Regions from separate parts of the Mesorhizobium sanjuanii genome, predicted to be linked through region 2. Evidence: predicted binding sites of a transcription regulator. Region 2 holds the regulator's gene; each other region holds the start of a gene.
What was found. The regulator LexA, encoded in region 2, represses DNA repair genes until DNA is damaged. The targets are predictions, from matches to a motif close to TGTTCNNNNTGTGTTCNG.
Positions count from the first base shown of each region.

Region 1 (7,822 bases), on a different contig from region 2:
GCATTTTGGCTGGGTTCTGGAAGGCAAGGCAATCCAGGATGTATGGATCCTGCCCGCGCGGAACACTGGCGCACAGGCTTCGCTCGGCACATGGACGTTCTATGGCACGACATTGCGCGTCTACGATCCTGGCGCCGACGCCTGGCACATTTTCTGGAGCGACCCGCGCAACCAGTATTTTAGCCGCCAGCTCGGTCGCGCCGAAGGCGACACGATCGTCCAGCAAGGTGTCGACGCCCGTGGCTCCTCCGTGCGCTGGAGCTTCTTCCGGATCACCGAGAACTCGTTCCGCTGGCTGGGTGAGTGCGCGCATGACGGCAGCGCGGACTGGCGCCTCGAGGTCGAGTTCCTGGCGCGCCGCATCACTCCAGCCTGATCAACCAACGCATTGCAAACATGGAGAAAAATATGCTTGACCACGTCTCGATTGGCGTCCGCGACGCCGATGCCGCGAAACGCTTCTACGATGCCGCGTTGAAACCGCTCGGCTACACATGCCTCAGCCAGTCACCCGGCTCGCTCGGCTATGGCCGGGAAACGGTGGCGCTGTGGGTGAACGAGGCTTCGCGGCCGGTGAAGGCGGACGCGGAGTCCGGCCTGCATTTCTGCTTCGCCGCGCCGACGCGCGCCAGTGTCGATGCGTTCCACGCGGCGGCACTGCGCGAAGGCGGCAGCGACAATGGCCCGCCCGGCCTGCGAGCATCCTATGGCGACAACTACTATGCCGCCTTCGTCATCGACCCGGACGGCTACCGCATCGAGGCCTATTGCAGCAAAGCCGGCTAGCCGGCTTCTCCTGCCTGTTTGCAGCGCCCCTGCTTTGCTCTACCAATTAAGCAGTGCGGGCGCTGCCCGGCGGGGAGGGTTAGAGATGCCGAGCTTCGACAGCCTGTTCAACGCTTTCGTCACCATCCTGGTGACCATCGATCCGCCCGGGCTGGCGCCGCTCTTCCTTGCCGTGACGCGCGGCATGAACCGCGAGGAGCGTCAGCAGGTCTCTGTCCGCGCCTCGATCATCGGTTTCCTGGTGATGGCGCTGTTCGCTGTCGCCGGGGCGTCGATCCTGTCGGTGTTCGGCATTACCTTGCCGGCCTTTCGCGTCGCCGGCGGCTTTCTGTTGTTCTTCATCGCTTTCGAAATGGTGTTCGAGCGGCGGCAGGACCGCAAGGAGAAGATCGGCGACGTCGCCATCACCAAGGACATGATCCACAACATCGCTGCCTTCCCGCTGGCGATCCCGCTGATTGCCGGTCCGGGCGCGATTTCGGCGACTGTCCTGCTTTCCGGCTCGTTCCAGGGTTTTGCCGCGCAGGCAGCGCTGGTCGCCATCATCTTCGTCTGCCTGGCCATCACCTATCTGGTGTTCGTGCTGGCCGAGCGCATCGACCGCATCCTCGGCCAGACCGGCCGTTCGATCCTGACTCGGCTGCTCGGCGTTATCCTGGCGGCGCTCGCCGTGCAGTTCGTCGCCGATGGCATCAAGGCATTGGTGATGGGGTAGACCACACCGCCTTCAACGAAGGGCTGCCTCCTACTGCCTACTGCCCTACTGCCCTACTGCCCTACTGCCTGTCGTATCGATCACTTCGAAATCGTGCGTTATGGTCGCCGTCTTGGCCAGCATTGCCGAGGCCGAGCAGTATTTTTCGATCGACAGGTTGATCGCCCGTTTCACCTTGTCGTGCGAGAGCGCCCTGCCCTTGACGATGAAACGCATATGGATGCGGGTGAACACCCTTGGCTCGGTTTCCGCCCGTTCGGCATCGAGTTCGACCACGCAGTCCTCGACCGCCTCGCGGCCCTTTTCCAGGATATGGACCACGTCATAGGCCGAGCAGCCGCCAGTGCCGATCAGCACCAGTTCCATCGGGCTCGGTCCCGGCGTTCTGCCCTCCGGTCCATGCGCGGTCCCCAGCACCAGTTTGTGACCGCTGCCGGACTCGCCGACGAAGGTGCGATCCTCGACCCATTTGACGCGTGCTTTCACTGTATTCTTCCTTGCAAAGCTACCCTATTGGCCGAACACGACCGCGTGCATGATGCGGCCGGGCAGCAGCGTGAAGATGCCGGCGCCGATCAGCGCGAAAACATAGAGCTTGATCATGGCGCCGCGATGCGCGGCGACTTTATGGCTGTGCGCATGCCAGACCGCCAGCGGCACGGTGACCAGCACCAGGATCGACAGGAGATGGATCGGGCTGAACGGACCGATCAGGCGTATCTCCCGGATCCAAAAACTGGAGATAGCGATGAGCAGCATCAGCGCTGCCCAGACATAGCCGAACACCCGGTGGCGCGGCGTGCCTTTCGGCAACGCCAGCTGCGCTCCGCCTATCGCCAGTGCGGCAAAGGCCGCAAACGCATGCCACGGGATCGGAGGGGGCGCGGATAGCAGTGGTCCGAGAGACATCTCGCCCTCTCCTCAAATGCCCCAGCTCAAACACCCGACAGCGGCATTCACTCAGAACGGTATTTCGTCGTCCAGTTCGCGTGACGAACCACCGCCGCCGCCCTTTGATCCACCACCGCTGCCGCCGCCGCGGTTGAAGCTCTCGCCTGGGCCTGACTGGCCAAAATCGGAGCCGCGGCTGTTGCCGCCACCAGCATAGTTGCCAACCTGACCGCCGCCTTCGCCGCGCGCGTCGAGCATCTGCAACTCGCCACGGAATTTCTGCAGCACGATTTCGGTCGTGTAGCGGTCATTGCCGGTCTGATCCTGCCATTTGCGCGTCTGCAGCTGGCCCTCGACATAGACCTTCGCGCCCTTCTTCAGATACTGCTCGGCCACCTTGGCGAGCTGGTCATTGAAGATGACGACATTGTGCCACTCGGTCTTTTCCTTGCGCTCGCCGGAATTCTTGTCGCGCCAGCTTTCCGACGTGGCGATACGGATGTTGACGACCGGATCACCGGAATTCAGGCGGCGGATTTCAGGGTCCGCCCCGAGATTGCCGACCAGAATGACCTTGTTGACGCTACCCGCCATCACACTTCTCCGCGCTCATCCGAAACCAAATTTCTGTCGCACGCACCTTACAGGCTGCGGACAATCCCCGCCTGCTGTGGCTGCCTTTTCCCACAAGGTTTTTGTTCTCTTTTCGTTCCTATTTCTTTCAACTGCCGTTGTCAAGGAATGTCAGCAATCGGCGGCATCTCCACGCCATTTCATATGGGCGGGAAAAGACTGCTTGCCAAACCAATAAGTATCGACTTATGTTTTTGCCATGATCGAAGCAGAGATTTTTCGCGCCCTTGCCGACCCGACGCGCCGCGCCGTCTACGAGCGGCTCGCCGCCAGCGAGATGACGGTATCGGAATTGCGTAGCGGCATGACGGTGTCGCAGCCGGCCGTCTCCCAGCATCTCGCGGTGCTGCGCGGCGCCGGCCTGGTCACCGAGCGGCGGTCCGGCCGCAATGCCTATTATCGCGCCGATCCGCAGGGGCTTGAGCCACTGCTCGGCTGGATCGAACGCTACCGTGCATTCTGGCCGGAGCGCATCGAGAGGCTGAAGACGGTTTTGAAGGACATGGATCAATGACGGACGAAAAGCAGGTGCAGACTTCGACAGACTCCCTCGCCTTCGAGTGCGAGCTTCCGGACCCGCCGGAGAAAGTCTGGCGAGCACTGACCGAGCCGAGGCTGCTCGCGGCCTGGCTGATGCCCAACGACATCGAACCGGAAATCGGCAGCCACTTTGCCTTTGCCGGGCCTGACGCGCGGATCGACTGCGAAGTCCTCGAGGCCGAACCTGGGCGGCGGCTGCGCTATTCCTGGCGCGAGCGGCCAAAGACCCAGGATGCATCCCGCCCGGAGCCGCTCGACAGTCCAATGGACAGCATCGTCACGTTCACGCTCGATCGCACAACCACCGGCGGCACGCGTCTGCGCATTGTCCATGACGGTTTCGTACGAGCCGCGACACCCGTTGCTGCCTCACCCCAAGTCACAATGGCCAGCGCCGGCTGCCGGCTTTCGCTAGGCGCGCCCAACACGCCTAATCCGCCTGGCGCCGCAAACATGCCGCGCATGTTGCTACGCGCGGCTTGAACGACAACCAGGAGAAAAAGATGAGCGGGCTTGCCAATCTGGTGCCGATGGTGATCGAGCAATCGAGCCGCGGCGAACGCGCCTTCGACATTTTTTCGCGGTTGCTGCGCGAGCGCATCGTCTTCATCAACGGAGAGATCAACGACGGCATGTCGGCGCTGGTCTGCGCGCAGCTTCTGTCGCTGGAATCGGACAATCCCGACAAGGAGATCTCGCTCTACATCAACTCACCAGGCGGCGTGGTGACCAGCGGTTTCGCCATCTACGACACGATGCGATATATCTCCTGCCCGGTGTCGACCGTCTGCATGGGCTTTGCCGCCTCGATGGCTTCTTTCCTGCTGATGGCGGGCACGCCGGGGCGGCGCATCGCGCTGCCCAACACCAGCATTGTGCTGCACCAGCCATTGGGCGGCTTCCAGGGTCAGGCCTCCGATATCCAGCGTCACGCCGAAGGCATCCTGCGCACCAAGAAGCGTATGACCGAGCTCTATGCGCATCATTGCGGCCGCACCTATGAAGAGGTCGAGCGCACACTCGACCGCGATTTCTTCATGACCGCCGAGGACGCCAAGGCATGGGGCCTCGTCGACCATGTTTTCGATACGCGCAAGAAGGCGGCATGAGGCTGCCGGCTGACACGCGGCAATTTGATCGCGACCGGTCTGGCCTCGCCCGCGGCGTGACACTATAGTCCGCGACATGACCGACAGCCGTTCATCCAGACCATTGCGCCTTGTCGCCGCCTTTGCCGGTGCCTGTTTGCTGGCCGGCAACGCATTTGCCGATGACAGTTCGCCGCAAAAGGGCGCCCTGCCCGGCGTGACCAGCGACTATCGCATCGCCAGGCCGGCCCCGCAGCCTGAACCCGACGACGCGTTGCCGGCCGGTGGCAACGGCCAGTTCAAGATCGGCAATACCGATGTCAGGATTTCCGGCAGCATAACCGTCGACATGGCGACAGGCGGGATCAGGCCGCCAAACCACTGAGCCAGGCGATATCGGTTTCCTGCGAGCGTCGGCGCTGCCCTTCACCTGCCTGCCGGCATCCTCTCCCGTAAACGGGGCGAGGGACGCTCCGGTCGACGCTTTCGCCAAGCACCAACGTTGCAGAAATAGCGCCGCAGTTGCCACTTTCTCCCCGTTTGCGGGGAGAAATGCCCGGCGGGCAATGAGGGGCAGCGCCGACGCCCACAATTGGTCGTTGCCGACAAGATCGGTCGAGAAGATGCTTCACGGCGATCCCCACAAATGTAAGCCCCGCCGCTGCTTCTGCAGTCTGACGGGGCTTTCAAGGATCTTAAATCCAAATTCGCCGGGAATGTTTTACCGGCTTTTGATTTCGGATGCTTCGCGGCGTTCAGCCGACGATCCGACCAGTGGTCTCTGATTGTTGGGGATCGGCAAGTCACGGTTTGTCGGGCGGCGCATACGCCTACCCTGGCACTTATGCCTGCCGTGGCTCCAGCGATATCTGGAGCCTCAAGGGACTATCCGGTGGCGTCATGCTCCGCTCCTGTGTCCGTTGCGACAATGTCGTCCGAAGCGCAAATCGCACAGCCTGCGGCGTCTCGCAGGCCGCCTGTGGGCGACGAGGCCATCGAAAGACGGCCGGCTTCGTTGACTGTTTGAGACTGCGCCCCTCGGTCGGCGACGTCAACCGTCAATAGCCGGGTTACAAAAAATGTGATCGCCAGAGATCACGTAAGGGTCAGGTTACGCGGGGTCAATTCCCCACAGCTTTTGTCAGGAGAGTGTTCGGCCTTTGTTCTTTCCGCTTGCCCGCTCGCGCGAAAGACGGTTAAACGCTTTTGTCGAGATTTGTGGCGTCTCTCGACGTGGCGGCGAAAATACCTACATAGGGGATGGCCGGGAACCCCCGCCATTCCAGCAGATTCCAGACCTGAGGCGGCGACCGGCGATGGCCGACCATAAGTATCTCTCCATTCGCGGGGCGCGCGAACACAATCTGAAGAATGTCGATCTCGACCTGCCGCGTGACAGCCTGATCGTCATGACCGGCCTGTCCGGCTCCGGCAAGTCGTCGCTCGCCTTCGACACCATCTATGCTGAGGGCCAGCGGCGCTATGTCGAGAGCCTGTCGGCCTATGCCAGGCAATTCCTGGAAATGATGCAGAAGCCTGATGTCGACCAGATCGACGGCCTGTCGCCTGCCATCTCCATCGAGCAAAAGACCACCTCGAAGAACCCGCGCTCGACGGTCGGCACCGTCACCGAGATCTACGACTATATGCGGCTGCTGTTCGCGCGCGTCGGCATTCCCTATTCGCCGGCCACCGGCCTGCCGATCGAGAGCCAGACGGTTTCGCAGATGGTCGACCGCGTGCTGGCGGTCGAGGAAGGCACTCGCCTGTTCATCCTCGCGCCCATCGTGCGCGGTCGCAAGGGCGAGTACCGCAAGGAACTGCTGGAGCTGCAGAAGAAGGGCTTTCAGCGCGTCAAGGTCGACGGCGTCTTCTACGAGATCGCCGATGTGCCGGCGCTGGACAAGAAGTACAAGCATGACATCGACGTCGTCGTCGACCGCATCGTCGTGCGCGGCGACCTCGCCACGCGGCTGGCCGATTCCATCGAAACGGCGCTGAAGCTCGCCGAAGGGCTGGCGGTCGCCGAATTCGCCGACCGGCCGCTCGACGCCAGCCAGACCGGCGAGGATTCGGTCAACAAGTCGAAGAACGAGACGCATGAGCGCATCCTGTTCTCGGAAAAATTCGCCTGCCCGGTCTCCGGTTTCACCATTCCCGAGATCGAGCCGAGGCTGTTCTCCTTCAACAATCCGTTCGGCGCCTGCCCGACCTGCGACGGCCTCGGCAGCCAGCGCGCCATTGACGCCAGCCTGGTGGTGCCCGACGACAATATCTCGCTGCGCGCCGGCGCCGTCAGCCCGTGGGCGAAGTCGACCTCGCCCTACTACGCGCAGACGCTGGAAGCTCTGGGCAAGGCCTATGACTTCAAGCTTGGCGACAAGTTTAGGGATCTCAGCGAAGAGGCTAAGCAGGCCATCCTGCGTGGCACAGGCGAGCGCGAAATCACATTCCAGTATGATGACGGCCTGCGTTCCTACAAGACGACCAAGACGTTCGAAGGCGTCATTCCCAACCTCGAGCGACGCTGGAAGGAGACCGAATCCGCCTGGATGCGCGAGGAGATCGAGCGCTTCATGTCGGCCACGCCCTGCCCGGCCTGCCACGGCTACCGGCTGAAGCCGGAGGCGCTGGCGGTAAAGATCGCGGGCAAGCATATCGGCGAGGTTACTGAACAGTCGATCCGCAAGGCCGACCAGTGGTTCACCGAATTGCCCGCCCAGCTCAACGACAAGCAAAACGAAATCGCCGTGCGCGTCCTGAAGGAGATTCGCGAGCGGCTGCGCTTCCTCAACGATGTCGGGCTCGACTATCTGACGCTGTCGCGCAATTCGGGCACGCTGTCGGGCGGCGAAAGCCAGCGCATCCGGCTGGCCTCGCAAATCGGCTCGGGGCTGACCGGCGTGCTCTATGTGCTGGACGAGCCGTCGATCGGCCTGCATCAGCGTGACAATGCCCGACTGCTCGATACGCTGAAGCACCTGCGCGACATCGGCAACACGGTGATCGTCGTCGAGCATGACGAGGACGCCATCCTGCATGCCGATTATGTCGTCGACATCGGCCCGGCCGCCGGCATCCATGGCGGCGAGATCATCGCGCAGGGGACGCCGCAACAGGTCATGGCCAATCCCAATTCGATCACCGGCAAATATCTGTCGGGCGCGCT
Region 1 is NZ_NWQG01000059.1:15,053-22,874, reverse strand. Features, by position in the region: gene CN311_RS11645 (hypothetical protein) at 1-376, shown strand, start outside; gene CN311_RS11640 (VOC family protein) at 409-786, shown strand; gene CN311_RS11635 (MarC family protein) at 872-1,501, shown strand; gene CN311_RS11630 (OsmC family protein) at 1,547-1,987, opposite strand; gene CN311_RS11625 (DUF2306 domain-containing protein) at 2,012-2,410, opposite strand; gene CN311_RS11620 (single-stranded DNA-binding protein) at 2,462-2,986, opposite strand; gene CN311_RS11615 (ArsR/SmtB family transcription factor) at 3,225-3,539, shown strand; gene CN311_RS11610 (SRPBCC family protein) at 3,536-4,048, shown strand; gene CN311_RS11605 (ATP-dependent Clp protease proteolytic subunit) at 4,069-4,674, shown strand; gene CN311_RS11600 (hypothetical protein) at 4,751-5,038, shown strand; gene uvrA (excinuclease ABC subunit UvrA) at 5,970-7,822, shown strand, end outside.
Region 1: a site for LexA is predicted at 5,804-5,821, ahead of uvrA (excinuclease ABC subunit UvrA). Genes of this name have one in related genera too.

Region 2 (7,822 bases):
ATCGCGTCCACCAGCTGCCCACTGATACGCACCCGAGATCCTGCTCTGCGGATGCTACCTTCGAGCACGTAGCGGACGCCCAACTCGCGCCCGACCTGGCGCAGGTCCACCGCTCGGCCCTTGTAGGTGAAGGACGAGTTGCGGGCGATCACGAAGAAGGAGTTCACCCGACTCAATCCCGTGATGATGTCCTCCACCAGTCCGTCGGCGAAGTATTCCTGGTCGGGGTCGCCGCTCATGTTGGTGAAAGGCAGAACCGCGATCGAGGGTTTCGCGGGCAGGGGAGGCGGTGCAGCCACCGAGACGCTGGCGTCGGTCTCGACGCGATAGGCGCGCACAGGCCGCTCGATGTTCTTGAGGCGCAGGTCGCCAAGCGGCGTGAAGCCGCCGTCGAGCTTGCCCTGAAGGTGGTCGTAGGCGGTGCCCGAGACAACCACAGCGCCGGGATCGGCGATGCTTTCGAGGCGGACGGCGATGTTGACACCGTCGCCGTAGAGGTCGCCGTCCTCCTCGCAGACCACGTCGCCGAGATTGATGCCGATGCGGAAGCGAATCCGCTCCTCCTCGGGCGTCTCCGCCTCGTGTTCTGCCAAAGCCTGCTGGATCGACATCGCCGAGGTCACCGCGTTGACGACGCTCGCGAACTCGCACAGCATGCCGTCGCCGGTGAGCTTGACGATCCGGCCCTGATGCTCGGAGACCAGTGGTTCGAGGAGGTCCTTGCGGTATGTCTTGAGCCGCTCGAGCGTGCCGCGCTCGTCGCGCTCCATCAGCCGCGAATAGCCGACCACGTCGCAAGCCAGGATCGCTGCGAGGCGGCGCTGCGCAGTCATTGCACCGCCCGGCCAGGCGGGTGCACGCGGGCTGCCTTGCACCCATGCCCCGCCAACTTCCAAACGCCCAACCTGCATGGCATCCATCTCTCCCAGCTGCCGCCCGTCGCCGATTCAGAACGGAGAACGCAGCTTGACCTTGCCTTCTCGAGATTTCGCTATCCCGCTTGCGAGGCGTGGAGCGATCCAGTCGTCGCGCTAACAGCCAACCGGCGACACGCCCACGCAGCCTCTGGGGACGCTGACACACACCACTCCCAGAAGGCCGGAGATATTTCCTGCCCTTGGTAACCGGGTGACGCCACCGTGGCGGTGCTTTTGTCACCGCGATGTAACAGCGGGATGCCCCACCAGCGCGCATCGGGCATCACACCAGACGTTCGCGCTTAGAGGTGATGAGGTCGGAAAGCGGCGCTACTTGCTCGTTCCCATCGACGAGACGAAGCGGACCCCAAAAAAAGACGTCGATGCTCGGGTGAACAAGGGATGCAGTGTCTTTTTTTTCAGTTTCGCTTTGTCCGCGCCGGATCTTATCCGGCACGGCTCTGGTGTCGTTAGATTGAAGCCGGCCGAGGATCGCAAATCGACGCCGAAATTACGGCGGGTTACCTTGTCGCCGAAAGCCATCGCTGAAGGAAGGGACCCAGGGCAGGCGCAGGTGCGGATGTGATTGCGCGGACTTTCGCGCGTTGCGCGTTCATGTAGCATAGGAGGTCAAGGGCGCAAGGGGCAGACCCGATGGCTGGACGAGGCCGGGGCACGAACGAGAGCGAGGACGCAGTCAGCGGCGTCAGCGAACGGTTGTTGTTTGCCGCATCGGTTCCCGTTCTGCCGGCGCCGGCTTCGCCACCGCGCGTCGATATCCCACCCTTGCCGTCACATGGCCCGTCGACGGCACCAGTCCCGACTGTCAGCACCGCGGCCCGCCTTGGCAGGCAGTTTCGCCGCCTTTCGCCATCCAGCATTCGCAACGCCGTGGTCTCGGCGGCCAGCCTGGAAATCGACCGGGGCATCGCCTTCCTGCTGGTGCCGGTTTTCCTCGCAATCGGGGTGATCTTCTATTTCTCGCTTGCCGTGGAACCGGGCTTTGGGCAACCCATCGCCGTCGTGGTCCTGATGGCTTTGTGCGCGGCCGTCTCGCGGTCATGGCGCAAGACGCATCTGTGCTTCGTGGCGGCGCTGTTGTGCGCGCTCGGCGTGCTCGCCGCCAAGGTCGAGACCTGGCGCGTCGCAACGCCGATGCTCGGTTCGGAAATCCCGACGCGGCTGACCGGCCGTGTCGTCAGCCTCGACCAGATGGCGAATGGCCGCGTCCGGCTGACCATCGACGTGATCTCGACTGCCCGGCCGACGCTGCGCTATGCCCCGCAACGGGTTCGCATTTCGGCGTCGAAAATACCGGCCGGCATGAGCGCCGGATCCTTGGTGACCGGCTATGCCAGGCTGCTGCCGCCAACCGGCCCGGTGCGGCCGGACAGCTATGATTTCTCCTTTGAAAGCTATTTCGCCGGCATCGGCGCCAGCGGTTTTTTCCTGGGCACGCCGAAACTTGTCCGCACGGATGGCAAGCCGCTTGATGTCGCCCCGCTTGCCGCACGCCTTTCGTCGGCGGTCGAGAACGCACGCGAGAGCATCGCGGACCATATTCGCGATCAAGTCGGCGGCGCCGAGGGCGAGATCGCGGCTGCCCTGATCGTCGGCGTGCGCGCCGGCATTCCCGAAGCGATCAACGAGGCGATGCGGCGCACCGGCATCTACCACATCATCTCCATCTCGGGGCTGCACATGGCGCTGGTCGCGGGTACGGTGATGGCGCTGCTGCGCGGCGCCTTTGCGCTGTTTCCCGATTTCTCATCGCGCCGGCCGATCAAGAAATATGCGGCCGCAGCCGCGCTCTTCTCGATCGCGGCCTACCTCGTCATTTCAGGCGTCGTCGTTGCGGCCGAGCGCAGTTTCATCATGCTGGCGGTGATGCTGACCGCGGTGCTGTTCGACCGGGCAGCACTCACCATGCGCAATCTGGCGATTTCGGCGATTGCCGTCATCCTGGTGTCGCCGCACGAGGTGGTCGGCCCGAGCTTCCAGATGTCGTTTGCCGCGACCGCCGCGCTCGTCGGCGCCTATGCCGGCTGGTCCGATTACCGTGCAGGCAGGATCACCACGCCACCGCCACGACGATCGCTGCCTGGCTTCGTCACGCGAAAATTCCTGGCTGCGATGGGTGGCCTCGCCATGACATCCATCATCGCCGGCGGCGCCACCGCGCTTTTCGCCATATGGCACTTCCAGCGCGTCTCGCCGCTCAGCCTGTTCGCCAACCTGGCCGTCATGCCGATCGTCTCGCTGGTGGTCATGCCTTTCGCGGTCCTCAGCGCGCTGGCGATGCCGTTCGGCGCCGACGGCCCGTTCCTCTATGTGATGGGCAAGGGGCTGACGGCGATGATTGCCCTGTCCGGCTGGATATCGCAGCGCTCGCCAATCGATGCGGTCGGGCTGATTTCGCGTCAGTCCGTCCTGCTGGTGACGATCGCCCTTGTCATAGCGACCATGGCGACAACCCGGCTACGGCTCGCGGCGCTCCCTTTCGCGCTCGCCGGACTGCTGACGATTTCCCACACACGCACGCCCGACGTCCTGATCTCGGAGGACGGGCATCTGGTGGCGCTGCCGATCGGGAACGGCGAACTTGCCCTCAACCGGGTGCGTTCGAACGTGTTCACCACCGACAACTGGAAGCATGCGCTGGTGTCCGAAACCATCGTCGAGCCGGAGACCTTCGAGAAGGGCGACGTGCAGTTTGACATAACCGATCCAGCCCAGCTGCCGCCCGGTGCGCCTTTCTACTGCACAGAAGGCCTGTGCATAGCCCGGCATCCGTCGGGTGCTATCGTCGCGCTCGCCGACGACCGCAAGACCGCCCGGCCAGCCTGCGCCTTTGCCGATCTGATCGTCATCGACGATGCCACCACCTACGATCCCTGCCGCAATCCGCTGATCCTTGTCGTCACCAAACGGCAGCTTGCCCGCGCCGGCAGTGCCGCCATCTTCTTCAACCCGCAATCGGCGACCATGCGTGCAGAAATCCGCTTCGCCGTCGAAGCGCCATATCGGCCCTGGCATACCCAGCGAAAGTTTTCGCGCGAGGCGAGGGGGCTGCCGCCATACCGCAAGCCCGAGAAACCCAGGCAGCCTGTGGTTCAGTAACGCCGGATCAAACCGACGAGCTTGCCTTGCACCTTGACCCGATCCGGTCCGAAAATGCGCGTCTCATAGGCAGGGTTGGCGGCTTCGAGCGCGATCGAAGCGCCCTTGCGGCGGAACCGCTTCAGCGTCGCTTCTTCCTCGTCGACCAGCGCCACGACGATCTCGCCAGGCTGGGCGGTGTCGGCATTGCGGATGATGACCGTGTCGCCGTCGAAAATGCCGGCCTCGATCATCGAATCGCCCTTGACCTCGAGCGCGTAGTGCGCGCCGCCTGTAATCATGTCCGGCGGTACCGAGATGGAGTGCGTCTGGTGCTGGATGGCGTCGATCGGCACGCCGGCGGCGATGCGGCCCATCACCGGAATGGACACCGCGGCAACGGCGTCGTCATTGTTGCCGGCAGAAGCCATTCGGGATAGCGCCGGCTTGATCTGCCGTCCGAGGTTGCCCTGCCCGGAATTGTTTTGGCCAAGGCTGCCCTGAATGACGCTTGGCGAGAATTTGCGCGCCGCATTGAGGCCAGGGGCAATCGAGTCGGGAAGACGCAGCACCTCCAGCGCTCGAGCGCGATTCGGCAGCCGGCGAATGAAGCCGCGTTCCTCAAGCGCAGTGATCAGCCGATGGATTCCGGATTTGGAGGCGAGATCGAGCGCTTCCTTCATCTCATCGAATGAGGGCGGAATGCCGCTTTCCTTCAGCCTTTCGTGGATGAACATAAGCAGTTCATGTTGTTTGCGTGTCAGCATCGCGGCCCCCAAACAGAATCGGAAAAAACAAACCCAGAACAAACACTATCTGTTCCAGTTGTGTTCCGCAACCGTTTAAAGTTTAATGAATGTGTTGACGTTTTGTTCAGCGTAGCATCAGCACGCTGCAGGCAGCGCCTGCGGCGGCGGCGGAAGCGAAGGGCTCACGCACGATCAGCGCATTGGCGTCGGCCAGCATTCTGAGCATCGAGGAATCCTGGATGCCGAACGGCGTGGCCGTGAGTGTGCCGGCTTCTTCGGTCACCACGGTGCGCACATAATCCTGCCTGAGATCGTTCGCCGGCATAGCAGCGCCGAGCCGCGCCTCGCGTATGTCCTGCCGGTACGAACGCCCGCCGAGCCGCGCCAGCAGCGGCTTCAGGAAGAGCTGCGTGCAGACGAGGCTCGCCACCGGGTTGCCGGGCAGGCCGATGCATCTGACATCACCCAGCCGCCCGAACATCAGCGGCTTGCCGGGGCGCATGGCGATCTTCCAGAAATCGAGCGTCATGCCTTCGCCGGTCAACACGTCATGGACGAGGTCGTGATCGCCGACCGAAGCCCCGCCGAGCGTGACGATGACGTCCGCGCCGGCCGCGACCGCCTTTTTCACCAAAGTGGCGATCGCTTCCTTGCGATCCGCGGCGATGCCGAGGTCGAGGGCCTTTGCGCCGACCGACCGGGCTGCGGCGGCAACGCCATAGGCATTGGACGAGATGATCTGGTCGGGCCCGAGCTCGCTTCCCGGCGGCAGCAATTCGTCGCCGGTGGCGATGATGGCGACCAGCGGCCGTTTCACCACGCTGACACGGGGGTGATTGGCCGACGCCGCCAGCGACAAAGCCGCCGGATCGAGCAGACGGCCTTTCTCCAGCAGGACGTCGCCCTTGGAGAAGTCGAGCCCCAGACGGCGGATATTGCGTCCTTCCACGGTCGGCTCGATCACCTCGATGTCGCCGCCGCCGAGATTCCTGGCATTCTCCTGGATGACGATGGTGTCGGCGCCAGAGGGAAGCGGCGCTCCGGTAAAAATACGCACGGCCTGCGCCGGACCGACAGTGCCTTCGAAGCCACGACCGGCCGGCGCCATGCCGATCACCGAAAGTCTGGCGGGTACGGATGCGACGTCGGCGGCCCGCACGGCATAGCCGTCCATGGCCGAGGCATTGAAGGGCGGCTGGGTGCGGAGTGCCACCACGGGCTCGGCCAAAACCCGGTCAGCAGCGTCCATCAGCGCAACGCTTTCGCCTGGCAGCACTGTTGCGCCGTCAAGGAGGCGTTCGAGCGCCTCCGTCACCGGGACCAGCGCCATTAAGAACCTGCCTTGTAGTCGCCGGACTTGCCGCCGGTCTTTTCCACCAGCCTGATGCCGGAGATCACCATGGCCCGGTCAACCGCCTTGGCCATGTCGTAGATCGTCAGGCAAGCGACCGAGGCCGCAGTCAGTGCCTCCATCTCGACACCGGTCTTGCCGGTGACGCGGGCCAGCGCCGTGACCTTCAGGCCTGGCAGCGAATGGTCCGGCTCGATGTCGACAGAAACTTTCGTCAGCAGCAGCGGATGGCAAAGTGGGACCAGCTCATGCGTCTTCTTGGCCGCCATGATGCCGGCGATGCGTGCGGTGCCGAGCACGTCGCCCTTCTTGGCGTTGCCCGCCAGGATCATTTCCAGTGTTTGCGGCCGCATCGAGACAAAGCCTTCGGCGACCGCCGTGCGCGTCGTCTCCACCTTGTCACCGACATCGACCATATTGGCTTCGCCTTGGGCGCCAAGATGGGTGAGGGCGGCTGTCATCTCAGATTGCCTCAGCCGGTGCCTTGCCGGTCAAAAGCAGGCGCGTCGCAGCGGCCACGTCCTGTTGCCGCATCAGGCTCTCGCCGACAAGGAAAGTGCCGATGCCGCTCTTTTCCAGCCTGCGGCAGTCGTCATGTGAAAAGATACCGCTCTCGCTGACCAGCAGGCGATCGGCCGGCACCATCGCGGCCAGCCGCTCCGAGGTCTCGATGCTGGTTTCGAACGTCCTGAGGTTGCGGTTGTTGATGCCGATCAGCCGCGACGACAGTTTCAGGGAGCGTTCCATCTCAGCTTCGTCATGCACTTCGACCAGCGCATCCATGCCGAGTTCAAAGGCCGTCGCTTCGAGTTCGCTCGCCACGCCGTCATCGACGCTGGCCATGATGACGAGGATGGCATCCGCGCCCCAGGCACGCGCCTCGTAAACCTGGTACGGATCGAACAGAAAATCCTTGCGGAGTGCCGGCAAATCAACGGCTGCGCGTGCCTTGGTGAGAAATCCGGGCGCGCCCTGGAAGGACGGCGCGTCGGTCAACACGGAAAGGCAGGCAGCACCACCTGCCGCATAGGCCTTGGCCAGCGCCGGCGGGTCGAAGTCGGCGCGGATCAGGCCCTTTGAAGGGCTCGCCTTCTTGATCTCGGCGATCAGCGCGAAAGCCCCGGATTTGCGCCTGGCCTCAAGCGCCGCGAGAAAGCCGCGCGGCGCATCGGCATCCTTCGCCCGCGCCTTGATCTCGGCCAGCGGCACACGCGCCTTCGCCGCGGCGATCTCGTCGCGCTTGTAGGCCTCGATCTTGCGCAGGATATCAGCCATTCCCACTATCCGTTCGAAATCGCGACCAGCCTGTCGAGCACCTTCAGCGCCCGGCCGCTGTCGATGGCTTGCGCGGCACTCGCCATGCCGTCGGCCAGCGTGGTTGCCTTGCCCGCCACCACCAGCCCGGCGCCGGCATTCATCAGCACCGTGTCGCGATAGGCGCCGGCAGCGCCGCCCAGCATGTCGCGCATGGCCTTGGCGTTGTAGGCGGCGTCGCCGCCGCGCAGCTCATCCTTGGTGTGGCGCTTCAGCCCAACGGCTTCCGGGGTCAGCGTAAAGCTGCGGATCTCGCCGCCGACCAATTCGGCCACTTGGGTCTCGCCGGTGGTGGTGATCTCGTCATAGCCGTCGCCATGGGCGACCCAGGCATGGTCGGCGCCCAACGCCTTCAATGTCTCGGCCACCGGCATGATCCACTCCGGCAGGAA
Region 2 is NZ_NWQG01000089.1:26,417-34,238, forward strand. Features, by position in the region: gene CN311_RS15230 (adenylate/guanylate cyclase domain-containing protein) at 1-833, opposite strand, end outside; gene CN311_RS32575 (hypothetical protein) at 1,201-1,374, opposite strand; gene CN311_RS15235 (ComEC/Rec2 family competence protein) at 1,572-4,037, shown strand; gene lexA (transcriptional repressor LexA) at 4,031-4,783, opposite strand; gene CN311_RS15245 (molybdopterin molybdotransferase MoeA) at 4,890-6,095, opposite strand; gene moaC (cyclic pyranopterin monophosphate synthase MoaC) at 6,095-6,577, opposite strand; gene trpC (indole-3-glycerol phosphate synthase TrpC) at 6,579-7,391, opposite strand; partial or broken gene trpD (anthranilate phosphoribosyltransferase) at 7,397-7,822, opposite strand, start outside.

Region 3 (7,822 bases), on a different contig from region 2:
ACCCTCAGTTTTGCCGAAAGCTGCTGGACATCCTGACCGCCGTTCGACTTCGGCAGCATGATGCCGTCGGGTTTGGCCTGAACAAGTGCCGCGAGATCGTCGTCGGTCAGTCCGCTCGACAGATCGTTGACCCGGACATAGATCGCGGCCGTGGTCCGATGCCGATGGGCGGCAATGAAGTGAGCCGCCAGGTCGCGCGCTGCAGGCTTGTTCCCGGGCGCCACGGAATCCTCAAGGTCGACGATGACCGCGTCGGCGCCAGCGCCAAACCCCTTCTCCAGCTTCTTTTCCGAGTCGCCGGGAACAAAGAGCAGCGAACGCATCCGTCAGGCCGCCTTCTTCATCATCATCGCTTGCCTCGTGCATTTAGCAACGAGCACGTCATTCTGGTTGTAGGCGCGGTGTTCGAACTCGACGATGCCGCGGTCGGGCTTCGATTTCGATTCCCGCGCCGAGATTACCGTGGTCTCGACGCGGATGGTGTCGCCATGGAAGACCGGATGTGGAAACACCGTCTCCTTCATGCCGAGATTGGCAATGGTGGTGCCGACAGTGATGTCGTTCACCGAAATGCCGATCATCAAGCCCAAAGTGAACAGCGAATTGACTAGCGGCTTGCCCCATTCGCTTTTGGCGGCGAAGTCGAAATCGATATGCAGCGGCTGTGGATTCAGCGTCATCACCGAAAACAGCATGTTGTCGCTTTCGGTGACGGTCTTGCGCAGCGTGTGCTGGAAGACACGGCCGACAACGAATTCTTCCAGATAAAGGCCGGCCATGTGTCTATCTCCTCCACTGCCCAGGGGTTGATAGGCGCTGCAAACTAAGCTCGCAAGCCAGTTAACAAACATGGTGAACCGTTCGTAAACCATTTCTGCCTACGGTCTACCCAAGAGCGGGAACGGACTCGGGCTGGGGGCGCAGCGGACGGCATGGTTGTTTCGCATTTCCTGAAATGGATTGACACCGCGCGGGTCTCGGAACGCGCCGCGGCGGCCAGCGCGCTGGCCCGCGCCTACATCAATTCCGATCTGCCTTTCGAGGATCGCTGCGCTGCCGAGGCCGCACTGACGCTGCTGCTCGACGACGCCTCGTCGAAGGTGCGACTGGCGCTTGCCGAGGCGTTGTCGATGAGCCATCACGCGCCGCTGCAGATCATCAGCGCGCTGGCGTCCGACCAACCGGAAGTGGCCAGCCTGGTGCTGGCGCGTTCGCCGCTGCTCACCGATGCCGATTTGATCGACCGGGTCGCGAGCGGCCAGAAGGCGACGCAGAAATTGATCGCCGACCGGCCTGTCGTCTCGATGGCGGTGGCGGCGGCGATTGCCGAGATCGGCGAGCCGGAAGCCTGCGCGATGCTGCTCGCCAACAGTGGCGCCGACATCGCTTCGCTAAGCTTTCGCCGCATGGCCGAGCGGCATGGCCATTTGCCTCAGATACGCGAAGCGCTGATATCGGACGCACGGCTACCGGCCGACTGCCGGCATATGCTGCTGATAAAAGTTGGTGAAACCCTCAAGGGGTCGCCGCTGGTGCTGGCGCTGATGGGCCCGGCAAGAGCTGAACGCCTCATGCGCGACGCCTGCGTCAGGGCTTCAGTGACGCTGATCGAAGGCACGCGCCAGGAAGAGCACGCAGCCCTGATCGAGCACCTGCGCCTGCGTGGCGACCTGACGGCAAGCTTCCTCATTCGCACCATCGCGCATGGCAAGGTCGATTTCTTCGGCTCGGCGCTGGTTGCGCTCAGCCAGCAGTCGGAACAACGGGTGAGGGCGCTGCTGGCCGGTGGGCATGATGTGGCTTTGCAGGCGCTGTTCCGCAGCGCAGGGCTTGCCGCTGCCATCCACGCGATCATCCTGCGCGCGCTGAAGATCTGGCGCGAGGTTGCCAATGGCAAGCGCATCGCCGGCGTTCAGGAAGTAAGCTGGCTGATGTTGAAGGAACTGGGCGGGCAGTCGGCGCAAGGCGATCTCGCCGGGTTGGTGAGGTCGATCCATCTCGAAGCGCTGCGCGAAAATGCGCGAGGTCATGCGCTCGCAATCGCGGCAGCTTAGATCTTATCCTTCGCGAAAAAATCCGGAAAGTCCTCCAGCGCCGCGGCGATGATGCGCAGCGAAGCCGCAACTTGCAGCATCTCGGCCGCGTCGCTGCGCTCGGCGATACCCGTCGCATATTGCCTGGCGACGGCGATCGTTGCCACCTGCCGCTCACCTGGCCCATGAAACAGCAGCTCGCGCGCCAGCCCGCGCAGGAAATTGGTGATCGAGAGCGCCGTTTCCGATGGGATCTTGGAATTCTGCTGCGCCGCGCGCAGCCGCAGAATCTCCAGCCCGACGGTGACAGTGGCGATGCTACTGCCCAGGGCGGCGTCGCCTTTCTTGCCGACGCGCTGCAATAGCGGCATCAGCTGGTTGATCCGGTCGTAGGCAAGGCTTTCGAAAGCGGATCGCGGTGGCACACGCTCGTGCAGGCAAAGCCTTGCCAGATCTTCCCGCATGGCCTGCAGGATGCGGTTGGCGGCAATCCAGGGATCGGCCGGCAGCACGACGATGAAAACACCGATAGCGAGCAGTATGCCGACCAGGATCGACGCCGAGCCGGCGAGGAATGGCAGGGGGTCGTAGGTCATCGCCTGATGTGGGCTGAGGAAGGCGAGAAAATTGATGGCAAAGGCGGTGGCGACACCGACATAGCGCGGATTGGCCATGCCAAGTGCGGCCGCACAAGGATCGGCACGACGAAGAGCGCGAACCAGCCGAAGCCGGGCAAGGCAGGTAGTGCTATCTGGCCGACGAGAAACGCGAAAGGCAGGGCCAGCAATGTCCCGGTGAAGAAGCCCCAGGCCGACTGGACGGGATCCGGGCGGGCGGCAAACAGGCTGGAGACGACGGCGACGAGAATGACCGTGCCTGCCGCCTCCGACCATTTCGTCGTGAGCCAGAAGGTCGCCACCAGCAGCGTGGCAAGGGTGGCGCGCACGGCATTGCGCCAGGCTGCATGATAGTCGCGATGCACGACCAGCGCCGGCTGCCGCCGCTCGCGGGAAGGTCCAGAAACGGGCGAGCGCAACGCATCCAGGCCACGCAGCACCTGCTTCAGCGCCTCGGCAAAATCGGCGGCAATGGTGAGGCGGGTTACTGTGCCGAGCTTGTCGCCTCCAGGCTCGGTTGCCGGCGCCTGCCGTGCCTCGCTGGCGATCGAGTCCAGCCGCGCCACCCAGGGAGATGTGTCGTCCAGCGCGCCCGGCCTGGTTGCAAGTTCGCCGACAAGCGCCTGCAGTTTGCTACGCACGGGAACCAGTGCGGCGTTCTTCGGTGCGGCATGGGAGTGCAGCGCGCGCGCCGCCGACAGCGCCCAGAGCAACTGCCCGATCGTGCGCCTGACCGGGTGAGCACGGGTGGCGAAGCTTGGCGCTTCGAGCCTCGCATAGGTGCGCATCTCGGCGAGCGTCTGGGCATCAGCGATCAGTTTGCGCTGGAGCGCCACTAGCGTTGCCGCATCGCCGCCGGAAAAGGCGCCTCCGGCATAAGTGGCAAGGTCGAGAATGCTGCGCTTCAGCCTGGAGATGATAGCGTCGGCCGCCAGTTTCGGCAGGATCAGTCGGCTGGTCAGGCCGGCGCAGACGATGCCGAGCACGATCTCGGCGCAGCGTGCCATGGCGAGATCGAGGACCAGGTGCGGCTGCCCGAACGCGGGCAGGCCGATGATCATCGCCGTATAGCCGGCGAGTGCCGCGCCATAGGCTTCCGGGTTGCGCAGCAGCGACGAAACCAGCGTGCAGAGCCCGATCCAGATCGCCAGGATAGTGACCAGCAGCCAGGGATTGGCGCCAAAAAGGGAGGTGATGCCGATCGCCGCCAAGCCGCCAGCCAGCGTGCCGAGCAGCCGGTAAAAGCCCTTTGCCAACACCATGCCGGCGACCGGCTGGGCGACGATGAACACCGTCATCATCGCCCATTGCGGGTGGTCGAGCTTGAGCACGTAGGCTGAAAGAAGCGCGATCAGCCCGGCCGAAACCGTGCGCAGGGCAAAAATCCAGTCCGAGCGTGTTGGTCGCGTGAGGCTGGCAAACTTTGCGGCAAGATCTCTGCGCAGACGGTTCCAGATCACATGCTCATCTCCGCATTCTATGGGAGTGGGCTAATTCAGATATCCAGCACTTCCGTCTCGGCGAACTCCGCGCGTTCCTGAATGAAGCGGAAGCGGGCTTCGGGCTTGGTGCCCATCAGCGCGTCGACCGCGTCCTTGGTTGCCGCCTCGGCGTCGATCACATCGACCCTGAGCAGCGTACGCTTCCTCTGGTCCATGGTCGTTTCCTTGAGCTGGGCAGCCATCATTTCGCCCAGCCCCTTGAAGCGGCCGATTTCGACCTTGCCGCGCCCGGTGAATTCGGTGCGCAGCAGCTCGTCCTTGTGTGCATCGTCGCGGGCGTAAGCGACCTTGCCGCCTTGCCGGATCGAGTAGAGCGGCGGCACCGCCAGATAGAGATGGCCGCCGTGAACCAGATCGGGCATCTCCTGATAGAAGAAGGTGATCAGCAGAGAGGCGATGTGGGCGCCGTCGACATCGGCGTCGGTCATGATGATGACCCGGTCGTAACGCAGATCCTCGTCGCGGTACTTTGAACGCGTGCCACAGCCCAATGCCTGGATCAGGTCTGATATCTGCTGGTTGGCGGCGAGCTTGTCATTGCCGGCGCTGGCGACGTTGAGGATCTTGCCGCGCAGCGGCAACACGGCCTGGCTGGCGCGATCACGCGCCTGTTTCGCCGAGCCGCCGGCCGAATCGCCTTCGACGATGAAGAGCTCGGCGCCGGCAGCGGCATTCTGGGTGCAGTCGGCGAGCTTGCCGGGCAACCGCAATTTGCGCACCGCGCTCTTGCGCGACACTTCCTTTTCCTGGCGTCGGCGTACCCGCTCGTCGGCGCGCGCGATCACCCATTCGAGCAGTTTCGAGGCTTCTTGCGGATTGTCGGCCAGCCAATGGTCAAAGGGGTCGCGAATGGCGGTCTCGACAATTCGAATTGCTTCGATCGTCGCCAGCCTGTCCTTGGTCTGGCCGACGAATTCCGGCTCGCGGATGAACACCGACAGCATGCCCGCCGCCGAAATCATGACGTCCTCCGACGTAACGATCGAGGCACGCTTGTTGCCGACGAGATCGGCGTAGGAACGCAAGCCCCGCGTCAGCACGTTGCGGAAGCCGGCCTCATGCGTGCCGCCTTCGCCGGTCGGGATGGTGTTGCAGTAGGAGTTGAGGAAGCCGTCGCCGCCGAACCAGGTGACCGCCCATTCGAGCGAGCCGTGGCCGCCTTGCTTTTCGCTCTTGCCGGCGAAGACTTCGCGGGTGACCTGGAATTCATCGCCGAGCGAGGCTTTCAGATAGTCCTTGAGGCCGCCCGGAAAATGAAACTCGGCCTTGGCCGGCGTCGGATCCTTTTCCTTGATCAGCGAGGGATCGCAGGTCCAGCGGATCTCGACGCCGCCGAACAGATAGGCCTTCGAGCGCGTCATGCGATAGAGCCGCGCCGGCTCAAACGCAGCGCCCTTGCCGAATATCTGCTCGTCGGGATGGAAGCGGATTTTTGTGCCGCGGCGGTTGTGCACCTCGCCGAGATGCTCCAGGCCGGTAACCGGGAGGCCGCGCGAGAATTTTTGCCGATAAAGCTGGCGTCCCCGCGCGACTTCGACCTCGAGATGATCCGACAGCGCGTTGACCACGGAAACGCCGACGCCGTGCAGGCCGCCCGAGGTCTCATAGACCTTCGAGTCGAACTTGCCGCCCGAATGCAACGTCGTCATGATGACTTCGAGCGCTGGTTTCTTGAATTTCGGATGTGGATCGACCGGGATGCCGCGGCCATTGTCGGTAACTGTGAGATAGCCGTCGGCGGAGAGTTCGACATCGATGAAGGTCGCGTGTCCGGCGACCGCCTCGTCCATCGAATTGTCGATGACTTCGGCAAACAGATGGTGCATCGCCTTGTCGTCAGTGCCGCCAATATACATGCCGGGGCGGCGCCGTACCGGCTCCAGCCCTTCCAGAACCTCGATGTCGGCGGCACTATAGCTCTCGCTGCCATCCTTGGTCGCGGCAGCACGCTTGGTGGCCTGCACCAGCGGGTCCGCCGGGCGCGCCGGTGTGCGAACCGGCTGCGGTTGCTTGTCCATATTGCCGAAAAGATCGTTGTTGTCGTCCATGCTGGTCCTGGATTGCGATGCTACGAATCACCTGCCGATACTGCCACGCTTTTCGCGGGCAGGCGACGGAGGTTCCTGTTACGTTCGAGGATGGCCCCTCTTACCGCAAAACCATTCGACAACCAAGCGGCGGAAATGCGTCGGTGGCAGCATGCGTGTCATCGAGACTGATGGTGAAATCGCGTCATTGCCCAGAACAAGGCCAGCAGGGCCGACCAGGTTGGGCCGGCCCCTGCGTTCTGCCTGACTGTTCCGCCGAATTACTCCGCCGCGCCCAGATATTCCGACAGTGGCGGGCAGGAGCAGACGAGATTGCGATCGCCGGCGACATTGTCGATGCGCGACACCGGCGGCCAGTATTTTGCCGATGTATCGGCGTTGCCGGCTGGATAGGCCGCCTCGATCCGCGAATAGGGATGGGTCCACTCGCCAGCCAGCGCCTCGGCGGCGGTGTGGGGCGCGTTGACCAGCGGATTGTCGGCCAGCGGCCATTCGCCCTTTGCCACCTTGGCTGCCTCGCCTGATATCGCAATCATCGCCTCGCAGAAGCGATCAAGTTCCTGCTTGGGCTCGGATTCGGTCGGCTCGACCATCAGCGTGCCGGCGACCGGAAACGACATGGTCGGCGCATGGAAGCCATAGTCGATCAGGCGCTTGGCGATATCGTCGACGCTGATGCCGGAGTTCTCCTTGAGCACGCGGGTGTCGAGGATGCATTCATGAGCGATGCGATCATGCCTGCCCTTGTAGAGGAGCGGGAAATACGGCGCGAGCCGTGTCGCCACATAGTTGGCCGAGATGATGGCGGTCTCGGTAGCCTGCTTCAGGCCTAAGGCGCCCATCATGCGAATGTACATCCAGGTGATCGGCAGGATGGAAGCGCTGCCGAAGGGCGCCGCCGACACGGCATGGGCCGAGCCTTCGCTGACGTGGCCGGGCAGATAGGGCTTCAGATGCGCCTTGACCCCGATCGGGCCGATGCCGGGACCGCCGCCGCCATGCGGAATGCAGAAGGTCTTGTGCAGGTTCATGTGGCAGACGTCGGCGCCGATGTCGCCGGGACGAGCAAGGCCGACCATGGCGTTGAGGTTGGCGCCGTCGAAATAGACCTGTCCACCATGCTCATGGATGAGGGCGCAGAGATGGCGCGCGCCTTCCTCGAAGACGCCATGCGTCGAGGGATAGGTGAACATCAGCGCCGCGAGATTCCTGGAATGCTCATTGGCCTTGGCCCTCATATCGTCCATGTCGATATTGCCGTCCTCCAGGCAGCGCACGACGACAACGCTCATGCCGGCCATCGCCGCGCTCGCCGGATTGGTGCCGTGCGCGGAAGACGGGATCAGGCAGATCGTGCGATGGCCTTCGCCGCGCGAGCGGTGATAGGCGCGGATGGCGAGCAATCCGGCATACTCACCCTGGCTGCCGGCATTGGGCTGCAGGCTGACCGCGTCGAAGCCGGTGATCTCCGACAGCCAGCCTTCCAGTTCGCCGACCATGGCGCGGTAGCCCGCAGAATGGCTGGCCGGCGCGAACGGGTGCAGATTGGCGACGCTTGGCCAGCTTACCGGCATCATCTCGGCGGCGGCATTGAGCTTCATGGTGCAGGATCCGAGCGGGAT
Region 3 is NZ_NWQG01000038.1:903-8,724, reverse strand. Features, by position in the region: gene CN311_RS06930 (HpcH/HpaI aldolase/citrate lyase family protein) at 1-323, opposite strand, end outside; gene CN311_RS06925 (MaoC family dehydratase) at 327-779, opposite strand; gene CN311_RS06920 (DUF2336 domain-containing protein) at 933-2,054, shown strand; partial or broken gene CN311_RS06915 (FUSC family protein) at 2,051-4,110, opposite strand; gene parE (DNA topoisomerase IV subunit B) at 4,146-6,200, opposite strand; partial or broken gene gcvP (aminomethyl-transferring glycine dehydrogenase) at 6,461-7,822, opposite strand, start outside.
Region 3: a site for LexA is predicted at 6,271-6,288, ahead of parE (DNA topoisomerase IV subunit B). Genes of this name have one in related genera too.

Region 4 (7,822 bases), on a different contig from region 2:
AACGACAAATGGTTCAACCGCTGCCAGTTCTCCTTCGCCTGCGACGGCAGGAAGAAGCGCATCGAAAGCCCCGCCAACTACAGAATTGCCCAGGACGTCGCCATGGCGGTCACCGCCGGCAAGATCTTCATCCCGGAAGTGGGATCGTCGACCCATTATTACGCCAACTATGTCAATCCGGGCTGGGCGCGAGCGATGAAAAGAATGACCAAGATCGGCTTGCATATCTTTTACCGCACCTATGGCGGCGGCTGGAGCTGAGCACCCCCGACGCGGCCAATCGAAGAGCCACCGCCGCAGGGATTCGGCCGCAGCGCGCCAGAGACAGTGTCGGGCACGATGTCGCACCTTGGCAAGCCGTTGATTCAAATACGAAAAATACTTGAGGCTGAAGTTCTGCCCGTGGCTTGACGGAGGCAGACCCTCTAACTATGTTGCCGGCGACTTTAGAAGCGGACGGACGGCGACGGTCTGGCCGGGCAGGGGGGTTCGATGGCCGACAAGAATGGGCCACACGGAACCGGAGAAACCGGCCGCGGCAAGCAGCATGAAGCCGACATCCGCGATGACGATCTTGAGCGCCGCCGGCGCGACCTTGAAGCATCGCTAGCGACAAGGCGGCCGGACCGGCTCGAGGGGAAAGACGACGCGAAAGCGGGCAGTGCGGCCGGGTACGGCCAGGCACTCAAACTGTCCAGCGAGTTCATCGCCGGGGTAGTGGTGGGTGCCGGCATCGGCTGGATCATCGACCGTCTGGCGGGGACATCGCCGTGGGGTCTGATCGTGTTCCTGCTGCTGGGCTTTGGCGCCGGTGTGCTCAATGTCATGCGCTCCGCGGGGCTTGTGGCGCAATTCGGACAGGGCGAAAAACCGCGCGATCCGAAAGAATGAACCAAGGCGCCGCTGGTCGGCGCGATGAACAGGACAATAAAGTCGCGCGCGGCTTTGATGGGGATTATTAAGTGGCTGCTGACAAGGTCGATCCGATCCACCAGTTCCATATCGTCAAGCTGATTCCGATCAACATCGGCGGCTACGATCTGTCCTTCACCAATTCGGCGCTGTTCATGGTCGCCACCGTTGCCGTTGCATCGGCGTTCCTCTACCTCACGACGTCGAGCCGCAGCCTCATTCCCACCCGTCTTCAGTCGGTCTCCGAAATGGCCTATGAATTCGTCGGCAACATGCTGAGGGACGCGGCCGGGACGCAAGGGATGAAGTTCTTCCCCTTCGTGTTTTCGCTGTTCATGTTCGTGCTCGTCGCCAACCTGCTTGGCCTTTTCCCGTATTTCTTCACAGTCACCAGCCACATCATCGTCACCTTCGGTCTCGCCGCGCTGGTGATAGGAACCGTCGTGGTCTACGGCTTCATGAAACACGGCCTGGGTTTCCTGAAGCTGTTCGTGCCGCATGGCGTTCCTGTCTACCTTTTGCCGCTGGTCGTGCTGATCGAGGTGATTTCCTTCGTGTCGCGCCCGGTCAGCCTCTCGGTTCGTCTGTTCGCCAACATGCTGGCCGGCCACATCACGCTGAAGGTGTTCTCCGGCTTTGTCGTCAGCCTGAGCGCGCTGGGAGCGGTCGGCGTCGCCGGCTCGGTCCTGCCCCTGGCGATGGCGGTGGCGCTGACGGCGCTGGAATTGCTGGTCGCCTTTCTGCAGGCCTACGTCTTTGCCGTGCTGACCTGCATGTATCTGAACGACGCCCTGCATCCCGGGCACTGATCAAGAGTTTCCGGCCCAAGCGTTTCGACATTGCCGCCGGATGGAATTGCAACGGAATTTTAGATCCAAAGGAGTTGAACACATGGAAGCAGAAGCAGCAAAGTACATTGGCGCCGGCATCGCGTGCCTCGGCATGGGTGGCGCGGGCATTGGCCTCGGCAACATCTTCGGCAGCTATCTGTCGGGCGCGCTGCGCAACCCGTCGGCCGCGGATGGCCAGTTCGGCCGCCTGATCTTCGGTTTCGCTGTGACCGAAGCGCTGGGCATCTTCTCTCTTCTCATCGCGCTTCTGGCCCTGTTCGGCTGAGCCCCTGTTCGGCTGACATTGGGAATTGGACGGGCCGGCCGTAAACCTGCGGCGGGCTCGATATCAGGGGATAGTCGATGTTCGTGACATCTGCCTTTGCAGAAGAGGCCGCGCCCGCCGTCGAAGGTGGTCCAACCGGGACGGAAGGCGATACGCATTCCAGCACCGGTGTGCCCGCCGAGGCGCACGGCGTGTTCCCGCCATTCGATCCGGCGACGTTCCCGTCGCAGCTTCTGTGGCTGGCGATCACTTTCGGGCTGTTCTACCTGTTCTTGAAGCGGGTGGTGATGCCGCGCGTCGGTGGCATCATCGACGTGCGCAATGACCGGATCACTCAGGATCTGGACCATGCCGCCAGGCTGAAAGGCGAAGCGGACGCCGCAGTTGCCGCCTATGAGCAGGAACTGGCGGAAGCCAAGACCAGGGCCAACGCGATCGGCCAGCAGGCCAACGACGCCGCCAAGGCGGAAGCCGAGACCGCCCGCAAGAAGATCGAGGCGGCGCTCGACCAGAAGCTTGGCGAAGCGGAAGCCCGCATTTCTTCCATCAAGGCCAATGCCATGAAGGAAGTCGGCACGATCGCCGAGGATACCGCTTCGGCAATCGTCGAGGCGCTGGTCGGCGGCAAGGCCAGCAAGGCCGAGATCGCGGCCGCGGTCAAATCCGTGGCCCGGTGAGGAGCGCATCATGGACGCCACATCTCTCGCAACGCTTTGGGCCACGGTTGCGCTGGTCATTTTCCTGGCCATTGCCATCTACATCAAGGTGCCGGGCCTGATCGCCAAGGCGCTCGATGCCCGCGCCGCCAAGATCAGCGCCGAGCTTGAGGATGCGCGCCGGCTGCGCGAGGAGGCCCAGCAACTGCTTGGCCAATACCAGAAGAAGCGCAAGGAAGCCGAGCAGGAGGCCGCCGACATCGTCGCCGCCGCCAAGCGCGAGGCCGACATGCTTGCCGCCGAGGCGCACAAGAAGACCGAGGACTATGTCGCCAGGCGCACAGCGCTTGCCGAGCAGAAGATCGGCCAGGCCGAACGCGAGGCGATCGGCGAAGTGCGCGCCAGCGCTGTCGACATCGCCGTCGAGGCGGCCCGCACCTTGCTTGCCGCCAAGACGGACGCAAAGGCCGGCGCCGACCTGTTCAAGGCTGCGCTGCAGGACGTGAAGGCAAAGCTGAACTGAGTGACTTCCAGGCCGCTGAAATGAAGCCGCCCGGGGCAACCTGGCGGCTTTTTGTTTGGAGCGAGGCGCCGAAGCTGCCAATCTCCCCCCTCGTGGGGGAGATGCCCGGCAGGGCAGAGGGGGGCGCGAAGAATCGCAGCGCTGCATCCTCATGCGCCGCGCCAGCTGCAAATTGTGCAAGGAATCTGGGTGCTACGAGCTGCTAGGCTTGGCGGACGCCCCCCTCTGTCCTGCCGGACATCTCCCCCACGAGGGGGGAGATTGGCAACCCCGCCGTCGGTGGTGGGTCAGTTTGAAAATGGCGAAAGCAGAAGCTGCGCGAGCTGGTCGTCGATAGGAAAGTGAATCTGCGGCGTCGACAGCATGTGGATTACTTCTTGCGTTCGCTCGTCCGCGAACTCGATGTCATCGCGCATCTCAACAAGATCGGCCCATTCCTCTACGTCCTTCGCGTCAAGGTTCTCGGCCAGAAGACGCAACAGAACGCTACGAATGTGATCATAGGTCAGCCTGACGAGCGGTTTTGGATAGTCCCAGGGAAGCGGCGCTAGAAGCATTTCAAGCTCGGCAACCGGCCGATCCAACTCAACCAGTGAGTGGATGATAGAACGCCGTTCTTCCTCTCGCATGCTTTCGCCTGACCACTACCCCGCCGTCGGCTCACTCCAGCCCGGCGAAGCTCTCTTCCTCGACAGCCTCAACGCCACCCAAACGGAACGGGGCGAAGGACACGCGGTGCAGCCGCGCCACCGGCCCGTGCAACTCGATGGCCGTGCGGTGACGGACCGTGGCGTAGCCCATATGGAGCTCGAAGCCGTAATGCGCGTGATGGCTGCCGCAGCCGCACATCATGCGGTCGCGCATCACCTTGGCGACGATCGAGGCGGCGGCGATCGACTGCGAGCGCTGGTCGCCCTTGATTAGCGCTCTGCCCTCGCAGGGCAGCCCCGGCGGCACGTCGCGGCCGTCGGCGAGAGCCAGTTTCGGCTGCACCGGCAGGCCGACCAAAGCGCGGCGCATCGCCTCGAGGCTGGCCCTGAGGATATTGCTGTCGTCGATGCCTTCGGCGCTGACCGAGGCCATCGATACGCCGAAGGCGGAGCCGAGGATTCTCGCGAACAGCGCCTCGCGCTGCAAATGGCTGAGGCGCTTGGAATCGTCGAGACCGTCGGGAATGTTGGCGGGATCGAGCACCACCGCCGCAGCCACGACCGGCCCGGCGAGCGGCCCTCGACCGGCCTCGTCCATCCCCGCCACCGGCCACAGGCCCTCAGTCATCGCCTTCGTCTCGAAGGAGAAGTCGGGTCTCTCGACAATTTCAAAGAGAAGCGGAGAATCGGAACGCTGGCGAGCCATGGTGCGGCGAGGTTCGCATCAGCTCCGATTCTCCGCAAGCCCCTCCGGGTCAGGTGGGGCATCGACCCGGAAGGCACCGTCTGCAAGCCCGGGGACAAGACAGGCCGGACGGAATTTTTCGCGCGCCGCCAGTGCCGGCGGCACATCATGTTCTTCAAAGCAGAATCAACTGCTCGGTTGCCTTGGCCGCGGCGACGAACCGGTCGGTCCTGAGCGATCGCCGTTCGGCATTGAGGCCAAGCCGCTTGGCTGATATCTCGAAGCGCCGGCCGATCTGCCAGGCGTAGGGACCGGAGCCTTTCATGCGTTTGCCCCATTCCGAATCGTAATCCTTGCCGTCGCGCATCGAGCGGATTAGCGACATGACGTGGCGATAGCGGTCGGGATAGTGGCGCAGCAGCCAGTCCTTGAAGATCGGCGCCACCTCCAGCGGCAGGCGCAGCAGGACATAGCCGGCCTCGCGCGCACCCGCCGCATAGGCCGAATCGAGGATGCGCTCCATCTCCGGATCGGTCAGGCCAGGGACGATCGGCGCGACCATGACAGAGGCGGGAATGCCTGCATCCGATAGCTGCCTGATCGCCTCAAGCCGCTTGGTCGGCGTCGACGCGCGCGGTTCCATGGTGCGCGCCAGCATGCGGTCGAGCGTCGTCACCGAAAGCGCCACCTTGGCCAGTCCGCGTTCGGCCATGCGCGACAATATGTCGATGTCGCGCGTCACCAGCGCCGATTTGGTGACGATGCCGACCGGATGGCCGCGCGCCTCCAGCACTTCGAGGATCTCGCGCATGATCCGGTACTGCTTTTCGATCGGCTGGTAGGGATCGGTGTTGGTGCCGATGGCGATGGTGCGCGGTTGGTAGCCATCCTTGGACAGTTCCTTGTCGAGCATCCTCGCCGCATCCGGCTTGGCGAACAGCTTCGATTCGAAATCCAGCCCCGGTGACAGGCCCATGAAGGCGTGCGTCGGCCTGGCGAAACAGTAGACGCAGCCATGCTCGCAGCCGCGATAGGGGTTGATCGAGCGGTCGAAGGAAATATCGGGCGATTCGTTGCGGGTGATGATCGTGCGCGGCTTCTCGACCTGCACCTCGGTCTTGAACGGAGGCAGTTCCTCCAGCGAATTCCAGCCGTCGTCGAAGACATGCCGGCTGACCGGCTCGAAGCGGCCGGACGGATTGATGCCGGCGGAACGGCCGCGATTGCGGTCCGGACGCACGCGCATGCCGCTCTGTTCGATCATCGCATTGGCCATCTCGGCTCTTCCTGCCCCGAAGGCTGCAATGTCTGCACGCACGATCTGTTCCATTTTCGCCCTCTCCCAGGGACTGTCGGCAGGCTGTCGAATCGCTCTGTTCATGAAATTATTCCTATTTCATTGGTGAGAACAAAGCAAGAACTTTTTATGGTGCGATGCAAAAACTGGCGCTTCGTCCGGCTTTCGGCTATTCGGCTAAACATGCTCAGCGTTCTCATCGAAACCCTGAATGACGAAGAGGGCCTTGCCCGCACGCTTGCTTCGCTGATTGGCGGCGCGGTCGAGGGCGTGGTGCGCGATGTCATCGTCTGCGACACCGGTTCGACCGACCAGACGCATCGGGTAGCCGACCATGCCGGCTGCCATTATGTGACGGGCGGCGTTGCCGCCGGCATCAGGCAGGCCAAGGGCGAATGGCTGCTCATGCTGGAGCCCGGCGCGCGGCTGGCGGAAGGCTGGATCGACGATGTCGCGGCCCATACGGCCAGGCAAACCATGCCGGCACGGTTCTCGCGGGCGCGCGCCAGCCGCACGCCGTTTCTGTCACGGATATTTTCGGGAAACCGGGCGCTGGCGGAAGGGCTGGTGATCAGCAAGCGTCAGGCCACTGCCTTGTCCAAGAACGCCCGCAGCGCCGAAGCCATTGCACGCGGCCTCGCGACAAAGCGGCTCCACGCCGAGATCTCTGTCGCGCCGGCCAAGTGAACTCCTTCTTGTGCTGCTCCTCGCTCTTCTCCATTCACGCTGCTCGCCACGTTGCCTCTTTCCGTAGGTGGGTGAGGGGGGAGGTTGGTTACGGGAATTTTTGCCGGGCTGTCTTTTATTGTGCGTTGCACAATACCTTCCCTCGGGGTACCATCCTCCTGATGCGGGATATCAGGGTTTGGGGAATGCCGGAGTGGTGAGCGACCGACGCTTCGTCGACGCTGCCCTCATAGTCGAGGACCCCGATGACCTTTTCAAGCCCTGACAAATCCGGCGCTGCGAGCCTCGAGGCAATAGCCCGAAACGGCAGCCTGTTGCGCCGTATCGCAGTGCGGATCCCGACCTATCTGACAGACCTACGCGAGAACCCGGCCTGGCTGCCGATGTTCGTGCTGGCGCGCACCATGCCGGCGCGCCGGCTGCACTGGCGTGGCGCAAAACCGGTTCGGCCCGCACAAAAAGCCCAGGAAACGATGTTCACCGGCGTTGATCGTGGAACAGTCGTCGATGCGCTCCGCTCGGACGGCCTCTTTTCCGGGTTGGTGCTGCCATCGTCGATCCATGAGGAGATCGCCCGCTTTGCCCAGCGCACGCCGTGCTTCGGCAATTTCGACCGTAGGCTGGAATTCCAGCCGGCCAAGCATGCCGAGGCCGAGAAGCACTTCGGCCGTCCCTTGCTCAGCGGCCATTTTTTCGAACGGATCCTCGACTGTGACGCGGCACTTGCCGTGCAGCGCGACCCGCTGCTTCTCGACATCGCCGCCCACTATCTCGGCAGCCAGGCGAAATTGATCACGACACGTGTCTGGTGGAGCTTTCCGACCGGCGGGGTCTCCGACGCCGAGAAGAACCTCGCCTCGCTCGGCAAATACCACTTCGACCTCGACGATTGGCGCATGCTGAAATTCTTCTTCTACCTCGTGCCGGTCGACGATGGCACCGGTCCGCATGTCTATGTCAGGGGCAGCCACAACCGCCGCATCGTCAAGCATCAAATGACGCTTCTCGTCGGCCATCCGGCCGAGGAGGTTCTGAAGGTCTACGGCGACGACAGCCCGGTCACGCTGACCGGCGAGGCCGGTCTTGGGTTTGTCGAGGATCCCTTCGGTTTCCACATGGGCACCGTGCCGTCGCGCGCGCCGCGGCTGATGATGGAAGTCGGCTTCGGTGTTTCGCCGCCTTCGCGCCGGCGCTTCCATGGCGAGCCGGTCATTCGCTGAACGCTCCGGCTATCCGGTCTTCCCACGCCTGAGATGCTCGTCCAGCCGCGGCATGATCTCGACGAAGTTGCAGGGC
Region 4 is NZ_NWQG01000140.1:814-8,635, reverse strand. Features, by position in the region: gene CN311_RS20590 (cell wall hydrolase) at 1-261, shown strand, start outside; gene CN311_RS20585 (AtpZ/AtpI family protein) at 493-891, shown strand; gene CN311_RS20580 (F0F1 ATP synthase subunit A) at 963-1,721, shown strand; gene CN311_RS20575 (F0F1 ATP synthase subunit C) at 1,804-2,028, shown strand; gene CN311_RS20570 (F0F1 ATP synthase subunit B) at 2,106-2,705, shown strand; gene CN311_RS20565 (F0F1 ATP synthase subunit B) at 2,716-3,207, shown strand; gene CN311_RS20560 (hypothetical protein) at 3,495-3,836, opposite strand; gene CN311_RS20555 (ribonuclease HII) at 3,868-4,563, opposite strand; gene CN311_RS20550 (PA0069 family radical SAM protein) at 4,718-5,872, opposite strand; gene CN311_RS20545 (glycosyltransferase) at 6,023-6,526, shown strand; gene CN311_RS20540 (phytanoyl-CoA dioxygenase family protein) at 6,772-7,746, shown strand; gene moaB (molybdenum cofactor biosynthesis protein B) at 7,756-7,822, opposite strand, start outside.
Region 4: a site for LexA is predicted at 5,947-5,964, ahead of CN311_RS20550 (PA0069 family radical SAM protein). Genes of this name have one in related genera too.